Regions from separate parts of the uncultured Butyricimonas sp. genome, predicted to be linked through region 3. Evidence: riboswitches for the same ligand, from Rfam matches in the RefSeq annotation. Region 3 holds a riboswitch; each other region holds the start of a gene.
The links. Region 3 has a riboswitch for cobalamin ahead of Q5866_RS03885 (DUF5074 domain-containing protein). Riboswitches for the same ligand answer to the same signal wherever they lie in the genome.
Positions count from the first base shown of each region.

Region 1: it holds a riboswitch for cobalamin, as region 3 does, so the genes downstream of both, Q5866_RS11350 (TonB-dependent siderophore receptor) here and Q5866_RS03885 (DUF5074 domain-containing protein) in region 3, are expected to answer to the same signal.
Region 2: it holds a riboswitch for cobalamin, as region 3 does, so the genes downstream of both, Q5866_RS03420 (TonB-dependent receptor) here and Q5866_RS03885 (DUF5074 domain-containing protein) in region 3, are expected to answer to the same signal.

Region 1 is NZ_CAUFYA010000023.1:71,338-76,877, reverse strand. It holds gene Q5866_RS11355 (O-antigen ligase family protein) at 1-1,452, opposite strand, end outside; cobalamin riboswitch at 1,811-2,013, shown strand; gene Q5866_RS11350 (TonB-dependent siderophore receptor) at 2,121-4,463, shown strand; gene Q5866_RS11345 (aminopeptidase C) at 4,652-5,540, shown strand, end outside.
Region 2 is NZ_CAUFYA010000005.1:406-5,945, forward strand. It holds gene Q5866_RS03405 (hypothetical protein) at 1-634, shown strand, start outside; gene Q5866_RS03410 (hypothetical protein) at 647-1,183, shown strand; gene Q5866_RS03415 (hypothetical protein) at 1,312-3,123, shown strand; cobalamin riboswitch at 3,193-3,400, shown strand; gene Q5866_RS03420 (TonB-dependent receptor) at 3,453-5,540, shown strand, end outside.
Region 3 is NZ_CAUFYA010000005.1:114,657-120,196, reverse strand. It holds gene Q5866_RS03890 (hypothetical protein) at 118-873, opposite strand; gene Q5866_RS03885 (DUF5074 domain-containing protein) at 895-2,364, opposite strand; cobalamin riboswitch at 2,534-2,743, opposite strand; gene Q5866_RS03880 (PKD domain containing protein) at 2,928-3,947, opposite strand; gene Q5866_RS03875 (DUF5074 domain-containing protein) at 3,955-5,280, opposite strand; gene Q5866_RS03870 (TonB-dependent siderophore receptor) at 5,328-5,540, opposite strand, start outside.

The DNA.
Region 1 (5,540 bases), on a different contig from region 3:
GATTAAAATCAGTTCGTTGCATTGTAAGCGGCGAGCCTGCTTCAGCACGGGGAGGGCTTCCCGGTAGAGTTCTCTCGTGTAGAGTTCTTCTGCGTAGCGTAGCACGAAATCCGGTGAGGCATACAGCGCACGGTAGTACTCTGCGAAACAGGGGGGAAGGATGGATTCCCGCTCTTGCCCCGCTTCCTGTAAATCGGTTTCTACAATTTTTCTGTATCGGTATTCCGCCCCAGTCACGAGGAGGCACGCTAATAGCACGGTTCCAACTGAATATCTTACCCACCGGGGCACGCTCGTGACTCGCCCGACGACTTGCGTGTGCCCGGCGATGCTTGCCGCCGCGACATAAAAAACGCACGTGATGGAAGTGTCCTCGAACGGGTAGCCGAACATTCCGAAAATAAAGATGATGACCACTAACCCGGCATGATACCGTGTTGCGCCATTCACGTGTCGGATGCTGCAAAACACGAGCAGGCAGAATAACGCCAGCCCGATAATACCTTGTTCACAAGCTATTTTGAGGCATTCATTGAAAGCGAAATGATTGTTGCCCGCCACCCGGGCGAAACTTGATGCGGGGTGGTGCAGGAACCACTCGGCTTGATAGGGCATGTATTCGGCGGCGAAGGAAGCGATGCCGTGCCCGAACCACGGGGCGTCCCCGAGCATGAAGAGGGAAACTCCGTACACGAGCAATCTCCCTTTTGCGGAATCCGGTCGAATCAGGTAGACGCCCCAGAGTGCGAGTGCTGCGAGTAGCAAGAGTGCCACGGTCGTGAGCACCGCTTTTTTGTTCCACTTCTTGCCCGTGGGCTTTTTCGCGGGTTTCAGGAATGTCCATGCCAGCCCGCACGCCAAAGCCACCCACGCTGCCCTCGAGTGCGCCAGAATCATCCCGGCGGACACGAATGCCATTCCGGCGAGCACGAGCATTTTATATCCCTTTCTTGTTTGTGTCCCGAGCAGGCGTATCCCGCCGAAAATCGCCATGGCTAAATAGATTCCCCATAGAGCGGGAGTGTTGAAACTGCCCGTTTGCCCGAAATACGCATGATAAGAAGGGATGTTGCCCGAGAATTGCAGTATCCCCCACGCGGATTGAACGATGCCGCCGACGAATAAGGCGGGAAAGATCGTGTCGGCGGCAGACGAGTTTCTTGCCCACGTGTATGCGATAACCGCGGCGAGCCAGTCGAAAAGGATAAAAGTATCATCGAGAACGGGAGAGGTGAAGTAACGGATAAGTGTCCAGCAAAGCAACAACCCGACGAGCGTGTCGTTTTTCCTCCACGAGTAGCTTTCCCGGGAGAGGAGGTATGGGATTAGTGCGAGGGAAAAGAGCACGAGCGAAAAAAAAGCAGCCGAAAGCCCCGTGAAGCAGTGGTCGAGTCGGTAGAGTACTGGAAGCAAAACTATTGCGATGCCTATTGTGATTTTATGTATATTCATGTTGTTGATGTTCTGCCTGTATCGCCGCATAGAAGATGGTGTATTATTTATATTTATAAAAAATTGGATGTAACAAAAATAAATAAAATTATGAAAGTTACAATACCCGCCCCGAGTCTTGTATTCGAGGATGACCTGCGGTAAAACCACCCTAATAATACCCTATTCCTGCCTTATCCCGCTTTCAACTCTAGTGGCCCGCTTTTCCAACGCCGTTCCCCGGCGATGTTGGAAAAGGGATGAACGGGAGGGGAAGCGGAGCGGAGAGATGATAAGGGTAGTATAAGGGTATTATTGGGATGGGATTTCTTCGGGCAATAAAAAGTCCGGTTGAGATGAATAGTATTGAAAAATATATTACTTTTGCCCCCGTTTTGGTGCGGAACCTTCGCTCATGAAGGCGACGCTTAATAGGGAATCCGGTGTGAATCCGGGACTGTACCCGCAGCTGTAAGTTCCTTTACAAGGGATTTTGTACTTCAAATGTCACTGGTGTAATAACTGGGAAGGCAACAAAATCCGGAACAAGTCAGAAGACCTGCCGAACGATGATAACCATAGCTTTCGGGAGAAAAAGCGAGAGGAAAAATATGGATTTTACCTTGAAACTCATGTTACCCTAAAGACTATGTTAATAATGCTTTATTCATTATTAATATATAGTTTGTATGAAAAAAGTTGTTGTATTGGCAGTATTGCTGTTCGCGTGTGTCGGCTCGCTTTTCGCCGAGGATAAAGACAAGCGCAAAAAGAAAAGTATCACGGATACGATTTTTCGTATCGATGAAGTAAGTGTGCTTGAAAAAAGAAAACGTATCGATTTGTTGGGGTTGGATGTACCGTTGCGCTTTGTCCCGATAACGGTAAGTAAACTTTCCGGGCAGATGTTGGAGCGTAAAGGTATCGTGAATCTGGAAGATGCCGTGAAGTTTTTGCCCGGGATTATTCACAAGACAAATCAACTGGGGGCGTTCCAACGATTCTCTATCCGGGGACAAGGGAGCGCGCTTATCATGATTGATGGGATGCGGGATGAGCGAACGGTTAGCCAGAATGTTCCTTACGGGGACTTGTCATCCGTGGAATCCATCGAATTGATAAAGGGACCCGCTTCGGTGTTGGCGGGACATTCTGCCATGGGAGGGGTTTTGAACATCGTGCGCAAGAAGGTAACACCGGATTTTTCAGCTAATGCCCGGATTAGTTATGGTAGTTGGGAAGAAAAACGGGCTACATTGGGTTTCGGGGGAAAGTTGGCGGGACCGCTTGATTACCGGGCGAATATCCATTATTCCACGGGCGACGGTTACCGGCGCACGAACGCGAATAGATTCTCCCTTTATGGGGTTTTAGGCGCGAATGTCGGCAAAGTAGGGAGATTGGAAGTGAGTGGCAGTTACGCGGATGATAAGTACACGACTGAAATAGGGGCCGCACCGACCGTGCGTTATGATGTGTACGAAGTCGGTAAGGATGCCGAGCCTTTTATGAAGAGCGGAGAACGGCATCCTTATGCCGATTATCACGAGATATATAATGATTACGCGAATAATCGGATGAAGCGTAAAGTATGGGACGTGACGGCACGGTACACTCACGTGATATCCGAGAACATGACATTGCGAGAGAGGTTTACTTATTTCCATAGCGATTTGGATTATTGCTGCGTGGAAGGATTGGGGTACCGGACTTCGGAGGAATCTATTTATAAATGGTATTATACCTCGAAAGGTAAAACGACCTATATAAATCTGGATTCTGTGGTGCGAAATAAACCGTTGAACTTTAACCCGGATCATAAACAATTGAGTAATGTGCTGGAATTGACAGGTAACGTGGAGACCGGATTCGTGAAACACCATTATACATTGGGGTGGTCGTATTTCGCGTTTGATTTTGTACAGTATAACGGGTACGGGAGTGATGATTTGTGGGGACCCGGATTGGGTGCTGTGTTGGCATTGAAGAATCCGCAGTTGGTACAAGGCTGGTGGGATTCCAAAATTTCAGCTGCAAGTCTGAAAACCGATAGAACGCATGCCGTGTATTTGCATGATGTGATGGAATTTAGCGACCAATGGAAGGCGATGTTGTCCGGACGCGTGGATTTTTATAACTATAAAACGGCAACAGCAAAGGTTTTGGACGGGAAACAGGACTACAAGAAGGAGAACCGTTCGGAATGGAATAAAGTGAAGACTTCCGCTTTCACGTATCGGGCGGGAGTGGTGTATTTCCCGGTGCCGGAATTGTCATTTTATGCTTCCGCTTCTTCTTTCTTCAATCCGGTGGTGAAGTTCTATAATCCGGATATTATGTATTTGGATAGAAAGGGGAACGAGTTCAATCCCGACACGGATGGCGGAGAAGTGTTTAAGCCGGAGAAAGGAATTTCGGCAGAAGTCGGGGGGCATTACACGTTGAATGAATGGGTGGATGTCAACGCTTCGATTTTCTACACGAGTCGCTATAATATCGTGAAGAGTTTGGGAGATACTACTGTAGTGGTCGACGGCAGTACCGTGACGAAGAATATTCAAGGGCAAGTAGGTCGAGGTATGTCAAAGGGATTTGATTTTGAGATTGTGGTTCGTCCTCTTCCGACGCTTCGGTTTACGACGGGATTGAGTTGGGCGGAATATCGTTTGCGACAGATAGCGGAGAGTGGACGATTCTCGAAATACAAGGAAGAAAATAAGAATGTGCGTGAAACAGGTGTGCCTCGTACAACTTTTTACGCGTATGCCGATTACACGATTCCCACGGGGGTGTTGAAGAACTTGTCGTTCCAATTAAGCGGAAATTTCAAGGATAAGGTGTTCTCCGATATCAAGGAACGAATTTACACTCCGGCGTTGTGGCTGATGGATGCGGGAATATATTACACGATTAAAGGGCATGTGAATCTGGCTTTGAATATTAATAATTTGTTTGACAAGGAGTATTTCGAGAAAACAACTGTACTGGGAAAACCCCGGAATTATCAGGCATCCGTGTCATATACTTTTTAGTTTCGCCGAAGGCGAAAGTTACAGGTTGGCAGGTTACAAGTTGGCAGGTTACAAGTTAGTATTTGATTTGTAACCTGCTAATTTGTTGTTTATGAAATCTGTGGAAATATTTTGCGGGGTAGACGTCAGAATGCAGACTTATTGGCTACTTTTGTCAAAAAATAGAATAGTCATTATAATATAAGAATATGAAAAAGTTTGTATTGTTTTTATTTGTTTTGGTCTTTGCTGCCTGTGCAGGTGTTTGTGCGCAAGATACGGTGAAGCAGGATACCGTGAAACCTGAAGGGTATAAGTTTACGGACATTAAGAGATTGCCCGCTACTTCCGTGAAAGATCAGTTCCGTGCCGGGACTTGTTGGTCGTGGTCTACGGCTTCTTTTCTGGAGTCGGAGATGATGCGACAGGGAAAAGATTCGGTTAATCTTTCGGCTATTTATTTCGTGAAACATGCTTACAGTGACAAGGCGGAGAAGTACGTGCGTTTGCATGGCGTGTTGAATTTTGCCGTGGGTGGTGCTTCGTCGGATGTAATTAACATGGCGAAGAAGTACGGGATTGTGCCTCTTGAGGTGTTCAAGGGTTTGAATTACGGGGAGCCGAATCATGTGTTCGGGGAGATTGACGCCGTGTTGAAAGCGTACGTGGAAGCGGTGGTCGAGAATAGAAATAAACGTTTGAGTACGGCTTGGAAGAAAGGGTTTGATGCAATTTTGGACGTTTATCTTGGTGAAGAGCCCGAGAAGTTCGAGTACAAGGGAAAAGAGTACACACCCCGGACTTTTGCCGACGAGGTGGTGGGGTTGAACATGGACGATTACGTGAATCTGACCTCGTTCACGCACCATCCTTTTTACACGGAGTTTGCCTTGGAGGTGGAAGACAATTGGTCGTGGGATAAGGCTTACAATATCCCGCTCAACGAGTTGATGCGGGTGATGGAGAGTGCGATTGATAACGGGTACACTTTCGTTTGGGGTGCTGACGTGAGTGAGAAAGGATTTGCAACGAAGGATGCCGGGGTGGCGGTGGTGCCCTCGACCGACACGAGAGAGATGACCGGGGCTGAAATTGCCA
Region 2 (5,540 bases), 110 kb from region 3:
CAAAAAAAATGGCTTAGGTGATGATATTAAAAAATTCAATGAATTAATGGATGAATTAGTTAGAGATTGCGCCTATAAAGCTATCTTTGAATACTTAAAAACAAAAACTCCTTTCGAAGAAGTCAAATATGATCCAAACATGGGTGAAGGAACACAATTTGCAGGAGCTAGTGCCGCAGCGAATAACAGTAGTCTAAAATTCAAAGATAAAGAAAGTATGAACATTGAAAGTTTGCGACATGAAATATTCCATATGTATCAATATCGTTATTTTGGAGTATCCAACTTAACACAGAATAGACACATGGTTGAATTTGAAGAAAGAATTTATGAGGATATCGCTGCATTCGTCCGCTACGGGGGAAACGAGGAAGTTGCGTTGGAATCTGGACATGCATTTTATTGTATCTATCCAGGTTTGTCAACGTACGAAAAAGAATACTATGCATTTCTAAAAAAGATAACCATCAATGGAGCAAAATACGGAACTTTGACTAAAGAAGAATTTTATCATTGGGCTAATATTTTTGGGAAAACAAGTAGAACTTATCCAGAAACATCTTATGATTACGCCGTCCCTTACGAACCTTCCATTAATGATTTATTGCAATCAATAGAACAAGTATGTAACTAATAGAAATAAATTATGAAATTAATATTACTTATATTCGCCTTTATCTTAGGAGCATTCTCGCTCACAGCACAGGAAGTAGACACCACTATACTTAAAGTAGACAGTGTTATCTACATGAAATATACAGGTTATGGAGACATTTATATCGAGAACACCAACCCAAAAATAAAAAAAGTACCGGCAAACTATGATGTACATGATCAAGCATATGGAATACATTATAGCGATAAAAACCTTCTTTTACAACTTATCAAGAAATGGTTTACACCGTATTTCAAAAAAAACGGAGTATTAACAGATATCCCTTCCTTTTCCAATAATATTATATTCAATCTTCACGCAGATACTGAAGGAAATATCATTGGAGTTGATTTCAAGTTTTCTGATAGATACGATATTCCAATACAACTTCTTCACCAATTCTCTTTAGATTTACAAAAAAGCAAATTCAAATTGACATATAACAAAAATTGGCATATATACAAGAATGCCAAAAGATTAGAACGAGTATTCGCTATAAAATGCTCTAATATACGCGATCTGAAATAATTAATAAGTACAAAAAAAGGATGAGGGATACTCATCCTTTTACACTTACTATTAAGTATACAACATAATCAGAATAACCCATTTTAAGCACAATCTCATTTTTAAACTTATGAGAATATAACACAAACATGAAACTGTCAATAATACTATCCAGTTACCTTATAACCATACTAACAGCTTGTTGCACTCCATCCAAGCTAGAACAAGCACTCACACTCAGCAGAGATAACCGACCAGAACTCGAGAAAGTGCTACATCATTATTCCGCACCCGCCGATAGCTTGAAATTACAAGCGGCACGTTTCCTGATCGAAAATATGCCGGGACATTACACGCTAAGGGGTGACAAAATAGATGCTTATCGACAAATAATAGATCAAGATACAACATGCTCTTACTACTACAAAAAATTGTACGATATTACACTCGATCATTTTATTCAAGACGATAAAAACATTCGACGTGAAGAAGACGTAAAATACATTACGGCAGACTACCTGATCCGACACATTGATGCCTCGTTTGAATTGATCAACAAGCAAGGGTTACTCGAGATCATCCCTTTTGATTTCTTTATCGAGTACATCCTTCCCTATCGTTTCAAGCATGAACGCCTAGACCTATGGCGAGATTCCATGCAGGTTACTTCCTTCGATATTCCCTTGTCTACACTCAAGCATGATCTCGAGAAACTAGCATCAAATTTCACGTTAAACGATCCTAAAAACGGGGGCTCTTCCATTTTCAAATTATTGAATCCGTTCGGGGACTGTTATTTCATCACATACAACACTATGCTTGCGCATCGCTCACTAGGTATCCCTTCTATCATTGATTGTATTCCTTTTTACTCGAACCGCAACGGTTACCATTATTGGTGCTCCGAACCACCATACCTTTATAAATCCTTCACCATTAAAGGTGCGTTTGACCGTAGAACCGCAAAAGTATACCGGAATACATTTTCTCGTAATCCTTTCCTCGTACCCGAAGAAGAAGAATTCATCCCCGAATTCTTCAAAGACCCGTTCATGCAAGACGTGACGGATTCATACTGCTACACCACCGATATCCAAATAGAAAACAATTCTTCCTATTCCCCTCGACACGCATACCTATGCGTGTTTAATAACCTTGAATGGAAACCTATTGCAGCCGGAAAGGTTTCAAATAACAAAGCGAAATTCAGTGAATTGGCAAAAAACATCGCTTACCTACCTGTCTATTACGATTCCACCGGCATGTATCATCCATTCAACTACCCGTTCATTCTTGACACAAAAGGAGATACCCACTACCTTATCCCTAGCCCCCAAAAACATACATTACACTTGGAACGAAAGAATCCGGATTTAACAAACGCCTTACACAAATATCTTAACACCTTAAACGGCACTATTATTGAAGCCTCCAACGATAAAGAATTTTCACGAGTGGACACGGTCTTTGTACTTGAGCCATCGAAAAAACTATTCTTCAAAGCCAGGAACATGCATCCCGATAAAAAATACCAATGGTACCGCATTCCCCAAAGCGGTAGAGAGAAATATATTGCAGAATTGTATTTTTTTAACTCGAGAGGTGAAAAACTACAAGCGATAACTGATTCTCTGTACCATGCCGCCATTGACGGCAACCCTCTAACTAATGTTTCGTTATACAATACATTTCTAACCTTACATTTCGATACACCCGTAACAATCGACGAACTCGTCTGCCTGCCTAGAAATGATGGCAACGGGATTTACCCCGGCAATTTATACAAGTTACTATACCACGACCGGGACGGCTGGCAATCGTTAGGCATACAAGAAGGATGCAATTTTTACCTAGAATATGACAACGTGCCAAAAAACGCACTATATTGGTTGCGCAATCTGACCACTGGCGTGGAAGAAAGAATATTCACGTATGAAAATGGCGTAATCACATTTTGGTAAAACAAGCATCCTAAAACCAATAGAGTACAAATTTTCTCCGTTTCATTGTATTTTTTAATGGAATCTGCATACATTCGCGGAGTCTTTGGTGATGTGTTAATATCCCATTAGCGCACAAGAGGGAAGTCGGTTAGAATCCGACACAGTGCCCGCTACTGTGATGCCCGTTTCTCCGCAAGGAGATTCAAAGGAAAGTTCTTGCACCACTGTCCTCGCGGACGGGAAGGTACTTTTCTTAGGCGTAGTCAGGAGACCTGCCAAAGCAAAACAGGTAATAGCGTATTCCCGGGGTCAGGAGTACCATTATGAACTTTTAAACTTAATCTTACATGAAGAAATTTGTAGCGCTGACTACATTATTCGTAGTAGCATTAGCGAGCGTCGCTTTTGCAGAAATCACCTTAAAGGGGAAAGTTGTAGATGCCAAAACCGGTAAAGCTCTTGCCGGGGCAAATGTTCGGTTAGTCGGAACAAGCATCGGTATCGCCACGAATAACAAGGGCGAATTCATTCTGGAAAAAATACCCGACGGGACTTACACGCTTCGTGCCAGCTACTCCGGTTACGAGGTCGGTTCCATGAAAGTGAACGGAAACAAAAGTGACATATTATTCCAGTTACTCGCCACCCCGGTAAACTTGAATCAGGTCGTGGTGACGGGAACAGGAACCCACCGCCGATTGAAAGATTCGCCCGTCCCGGTAGAAGTGATTAGCGGGTCGGACTTAAGGCAGGCAGGAGTAAACTCCTTCGAGGACGCCCTTCTGTTGCTGAACCCCGCGTTCAATATTCGCCCCACGGTCATGGGCTCGTACTTCACGCTCAACGGCATGAGCAACAAATACATCTTGATTCTCGTCAACGGGAAGAAAGTGGCGGGAGATGTTTCCAACAATACCGACTTGTCGCGTATTGACATGGGACGGGTGAAACGCATCGAGATATTGAAAGGTGCAGCTTCCGCCCTCTACGGTTCGGACGCCATCGCCGGGGTAATCAACGTTATCATCGAACAACCGAAAGACCCTATCAGCGTGCAGTCGAAAACCCGTTTCGGGGGAGAATCCAGCTTCTCGCAAAACGCCAGTGTTGATTTTAATTTCGGTAAATTCACTTCCTCCACCTCTTATCAAAGACGGCAAATGGGCGGATGGCAATTAAACCCCAATGAAATCAGCGGCGACACGGTCATCCCCACGAGAAGCGAATCATCCAGTAAATTCCATTCCAATATTGTTACCCAACACTTCACTTACGCGCCCAACGAGCAATTGAAACTTTGCGCGCAAGGAAGTTATTTCAACCGGGAAGTAAATCGTCCGGTACAAGAAAAGAAAAACGACGGGGCGTACCAATACGACCTCACCTACATGGACTACAATTTCGGCTTGGGCGGAAAATACTTCATGAACGATGGAGCGTACATCTCCCTCGACCTTTACATGGACAATTACGAGTACAACAAACTCTACACGGTTGCCCAACTTGACAAAAAAGACACGACATTCCGGGTTGGGGATGAAGAATTGACCAAGCGCCAAAAATATTACAACGGGAACCTGAAAGGCGTATTCCGGGTGGGCGAATACAACAAACTCACGCTCGGTACGGAATACGCTAACGACTACATGAAAAATCCCGGCAGCCTCGACGAACCGAAAGAAATCTACACGCTCGCCGTGTACGCGCAGGATGAAATCCGTGTATGGAAGAATCTACAAATCCTCCCCGGTTTCCGTTACGTTTACAACGAGATGTTCAAGAACCGCTTCACCCCGAAGATTGCCCTCATGTACACGCTCGGCTCGTTCAACTTCAGAACTTCCTATGCCGCCGGATTCAAAACACCCAGCATACAGGAACTATATTACGACTACGAAGCCCGGGGAGCCATCACCATCGGGAATCCCGACTTGAAACCGGAAAAAGCGAATTATTATAACGTGAACGTGGAGTATACCGGGAAATACCTCAATATTTCCGCGAACGGGTATATCAATGACGTGAAAGACATTATCGAGAAATACGATATCGGGGCCACGGACGAAGATAAAGCCAATGGAATAAAAACCCGTAACGTGTACCACAACCTCGACAAGGCGAGCATCAAAGGCTTCGACATCTCCGTGAACAGCTACCTCGGGGCAGGATTCTCCGCCGCGGGGGCTTACAACTGCGTTTACGCTGCCGACGGGGAAGGACGCCGCCTAAGCGAATCGGTAAGACACGCCGCCACCTTCCGGGGAGGCTGGACACACGAGTGGAACAAATACCGCCTGCACGTGAATGTCAACGGGAGAATACAAGGTTCGAAATACATTTACAAGGTAGACTCCAAAACAGGTAAAATCACCGACACCAGTGCTCCCAAGTACCAACTTTGGAACCTTGCCACCACGCATACTTTCGCACCCGTG
Region 3 (5,540 bases):
CTTGATTGCTTGATGTAGTTTTTTTTCTTTAGGTTTGAATTGATTTGTGTAAAAAAAAGACCGAAAATTTTACTTTTCGGTCTTTTTTATAAGTGTATTATCCTGCTATTGTTTTTCTTAATTATTGGGTGCGGCTTTCAATAATTCCGGTCTGGGATCAACATTGTATTCTGCCGAATTAATCGTGGAGAACGTCCAAGCATCCCAAGAATTATTTGCTAATGAACGTTGATCAACTAGATATTGTGAATAATCAAATCCATCCGGTACTGTTGTTGCGTCAGTCCAGCCTAACCAATAGCTTGCGTAGGCTTCGTACCAGCCGCCCATCCAGAGGTCTTCGGGAGAAGAGGTTTTCATACCGTCTAAATTATCCCCATTCTTTTCTTGATAGATGCCGTTCACGAAGTCCTTTTCTGTTAAAGTGAGAGAAGAATTACTGATTTTAATTTTTCCATCATTATTTCCGTCATACCCGAATCCCTTGATTGTGACTCCCCCGAAATTATTTCCGAGAATAACGTATAAGCGAGTATCTTTTTTTGCGATAGCTTTAACCATATCTATTCCCGTTGCACCGGAAGTCCAACGGTATCCCCATGCCAAGAAATGAATTTCATCATCAGTGGGATTCTCAATATCTGAGGCTGTTACCCATTGGATCGTAAGTGCGGAACGGTTATTTCCCGTTCCTGTCCAGTTTTGGATATCATTAATAGAATTGACGGATTGAAGATTTTCATTTACAACTAAAGGCGTTGTGTTTGTTTTTAAATCTTCCATTTCCGCTAAGATGGATGTATCCTCGTTACAAGAAGCTAAAAAGCCGATAAATAATAAGGCTATGAAAGATTTTGATAATAAATTTCTCATTGTTGTGATTGTTTTAATGATTTACTTGAAGTTATAGGTAAAGAATACATTAGCAGGATAATCCGTGTAATTTGCGTAATCACGACTTATTCTGGCATAATTTTCGCTCTCGGGATTAATGCGGCTGAAATCAAAAATCGTGATATGGTTCGTGTGGCGTTGTGAGCCAATTCCTTTTACCGTGTTTAAAAAGACCTCTCCCGTGATAGGATGAACAGCACAAGTATTATATACCAATGGCTTACTCGCGTAGTTCCCTTCCCAGAAATCAGAAGAAGCGGGAATCCAATTTTTGGCATCAATCATGTATTTTGTTTCATTTGTACTGAAAATGTGACGATAAATTGTTGTGGTCGTGTTGCTGATATATATCGTATCTCCCTTGGCAGTGATGTTCGGTGCGGCAGGTTGCGATGCTCTGATACGCAAAAGTGAGGCTGCTTCACCTTCCAATTGATTTTGTGCTAATATTTCATATGATTTCGGGTCGATTTTATAGATAATACCGCCTTCATCCGAGGCCCAAAGGTTTCCGTCTGTGGCTTTGATTAGCCCGGAAATCTGTTTCTTCCCGAATGCAATTGTATGTGCAACCTCGTTTTTGCCTCGTTCGATAACTATGACCGTGTTTCTTCGTGAGGCAAATAATTTTCCTTCTGCCACAGCCATGGTATTTTTCCGGGCGCCTTGGGTGCCTTTGATTAGAGTCGCTCTGTGATCATTTGCCACTGTTGACGGGTGCATTAGGAAGATGCCGTTCCTATTATCACGTATATAGATATCGTCATCTCCTAATACGGCAATGTGTGTTGGCCAATACGAGAAAGTGGTATCGATTACTTGCACCATCTTTCCCTCGTCTTCATAATAACTCGTGTCTATTCCTAAGATAAAAGGATCATGAAAAGAACGTTCTTTTTTTAATGTTTCAGCATTGCAAATGGTTAGAAAACCACCCCCGTTTCCTCCATTTTGGGATACGATATACATTTTGTTGTTTTTGATATATAGGTCTTGGCACACATCTCCTAAATACTCGCCGTTCACCTTGTAATATACATTAGGGGTAATATCTCCTTCCGGGCTGATGTAAATCAACGAGCCGTGAGTCGTAACTAACCCTTCATTCAGTATAAAAGTCCCGTTTTTATACTTACCGGGATTCACGGTAATCGTTGCGGTTTTGGTCGTCGTGCCGTCTGAATTTTTTGCGGTCAGGGCTAGTTGGTAGGTGCCGCTGTTTTCTGCTTTGAACACGTATGTGTCACCTGTCGAAACCTCATCGTTGTCCAGCGCCCAACTAAACGTGTTTTCCAAAGCATTGGTAACTTCCGCCCTGAACACGATGGAATCCGTCAACTCCATGGAATAATTCCCTTGCGCGAAACCCACGATGGGCAAGGTTGGGATGTAGTCATCATCATCACTACACGCGCTAAACAACGAGATCATCAATCCCCACACGATAAAAAAGAAATACAACTTCTTCATAACTGTTTTTTTTTTTTTGAATTAATTTTATATATTAAAAAACGCAATAATTAATTCATACCCATGTATCCCACGTGGATACAAACATTTCTGTTTGTAGGAAAAAGATGGCGTCAAATATCGACTTGTAAACGGTACTGGCGTTTATGTTCTCCTTTCCCATTGAACATGAAACATATTAGCTTGTGGCAGGTCTTCTGACTCGTTTCCTTCTCCGGGGCTTCCTTCCCGTCCCTCGTGTCGGGGACAGTGGATAAAGTATGCCCGGGAAGTATAGTGAAACTTACAGCAGGGGATTCTGTTCAGGATTTGCACCTGATTCCCTTTTCATCCCGAAACGCGATTCGCGAATCGAGACACCACTCACTTCCATTATTCTTCGCGAAGATAGAGGAATGATGTTAAATAATCAAGTATTTTTTTTTTATTTTATATTCAAATCGCACTCCTTTTAGTCTATTCTTAAAATGTATTGATGATGTGGAAGTAAAAAAGCTCCCGGATCATCCGGGAGCTCAAGTATAAAATTATTTTTTAGTTAAGTATTTTGGAATATGCTATTGCTATTTGATGCCTGCTGCTTTCAACAAGCGGGGTATGGGTAGGATATTTTGTTCCGCATTATTAATCGGGGAGAATGTCCATGCATCCCAGCACTCGTCTTCCAGTTCCCGGTTACTGGCGTAGAAATTGGAATACTCGTACTCTTCCGCTTCCAGTACGGCTTCCCCGTATCCCAACCAGTAGGATGCATAAGCCACGTACCAGCCGCCCATCCACCAGTCGCCCTCGCTGGTAACCCTGACGTCATCAATGTTATCCTCTTGTTCTTGCACGTATATGCCATCCGTGAAATCCGCCTCTGTCAAGGAAATTCCCTTGTATTCTCTTTCGTTGTGCACGAAATCATCGCTTTCAATCGAGATTTTCCCGTCACCGTTGCCGTCATAACCGAATCCCTTGATAGTAGCCCCGAGGGCATCGCTCGAAACGATGACGAACAAGCGGGGATCACTCTTGGCAATGGCTTTAATCATGTCAAATCCCGTGGGGGATATCTTCCCTTTTTGCGGTTTATTCCACTTGTATCCCCACGCCCGGAAAAAGACATCCTCGTCTGCCGGGTGCAATAAATCCTCCACCTCCGGTTTTACCCATTGTATCGCCAGCACCGAACGGCAATCGCCTTCACCCGTCCAGTTCGTGACGTCCGAGATTTTGAAACCGTCCTGTACCGTGATATACGTGCTGTCCGATGCCTCGCCCAAGATGTTGGATGCCGTCACCTTGATTTTATACTCTCCCTCTGTGGCGGACGAGAATTCGTATATCGTGTCTGTTGATGTTGCCTTCCCATCCACGAACCATTGCAGGTCAGCACGTGTGGTGTTGATGATATTCGCTCTTAATCTTACCGTTTTTGAGGGAAGAATAGCATTTTTCAAGCTCAAGTTCTGTACAGACACCTCCGGTGCGGTAAGAGGCATCTCCGGTTCATCTTCTCCGCCATCATTATCGCTACAGGAACTCCACATTCCCGTGATAACCAGAATAGCTAATATATAGAGTAAATTCTTTTTCATGGTCGGTTTATTCAAAATTATAAGTGAAGAACGTGCCGGCAGGGAATGCCGTGTAATTTTCGTAATTTGCACTTAATTCTGGTTCATCCCCGCTAAAGTTGAATACACTGATGTTATTAATTTTGTAGTTTTGTCCGTATCCTTTTATGGAATTTAGATAAACTTCTCCGGTAAGCGGGTGAACAGCGCACGTGTTGTAGACGATACCGACGTTGTCGACCATCGTTTTGGCATCCACCATTAATTTCGTTTCTTTCGTGCTGAAAATATGACGATATATTTTGGAAGTTAACCCGCTTATATATAACGTGTCGCCTTTAGCTGTAATTCCGGGTGCTGCGGCGTACGTGGTATTCCAAACACTAGCAACTTCTGTTGGAATATCATTCATGCCTATTTTTTGATAAGTTTTCGCGTCCACCTTCGTGATTTTACCTGATCTGTCGGATACCCACAAGTTGCCGTCGGAAGCTTTGATTACCCCGGAAACTTCCCCGTCGAAATTGATCGTGCTGCTGATTATGTCTTTACCGGCTTCAATCACTACAACCGTGTTTTTCACCGAAGCGAAAACCTTACCGTCAGCAACAGCCATTGTGTTTTTCCGTGCTCCGCTTGTTCCTTCAATAAGGGTTACGGTTCCGGTTGACGGTTGAAATCTTTTTACTCCGTTATTGTCGCGCAAATAAATATCATCATCTCCTAATACAGCCACGTGGGTAGGCCAGTTAACCTTCCCGTTTAATTCTGTTTGAAAACCTTTTATTTTTTTCAAGGTTTCCGCGTTTGCGATTACAAGGAATCCATCACCGCCTCCATTTTGTGAAACGATATACATTTTGTGGTTCTTGATAAATATATCTTGATTTACGCTTCCCAATTTTGTCCCGTTTTCATCCGTGTATGCATCTGTGGTCACTTTTCCTTCCGGACTGATAAATGTCAGTAAAGAGTTATTTTCGCTTAAAACAAATGTTCCGTTTTTGTATTCTCCCGGTTGCACGGTGATAGAGGTTGTTGTAGCAACAGTTCCATCGGAATTTGTAGCTGTGAGTTTCACGTCAAAAAGTCCGCTATATTCGGATTTGAACACGTAAATGGAATCCGTGGAAACTTCTGTGGTGTCTAATATCCAACTGAAAGTGGTTTCTGTAGGACTGGCTACAGATGCCTTCAGTATGATTGAATCTCCAATATGCATAGATAAGTTACCACTCGTGATATTAATGATCGGGGGTGCTGGTAGAGGTGTACATTCATCATCATCACTACAAGAACTCAAGAATCCTACAAATATTCCCAAAAACAAAAGTGCTAAATAAAACTTCTTCATAATTCTAATTTTCATCATGTAATATTATTAACTTGTTTATTCTTCCTCTAAAATTCCCACATCAGCGACACGAGGCAGTTTCGCAACGGCATCGGGTAATACTGCGTGGATTCGTAATAAGTGTCCAGTAAATTGTCCACTCGTATCTGCGGGGTGAGGCTCATCCCGTTACGGAACTCGTGACGGTAACCCGCCAATATATTGTGTACCGAATAGGGGTCGGTAGCGTATGCTTGGTCAGTCGTGATAAAGCGTCGCCC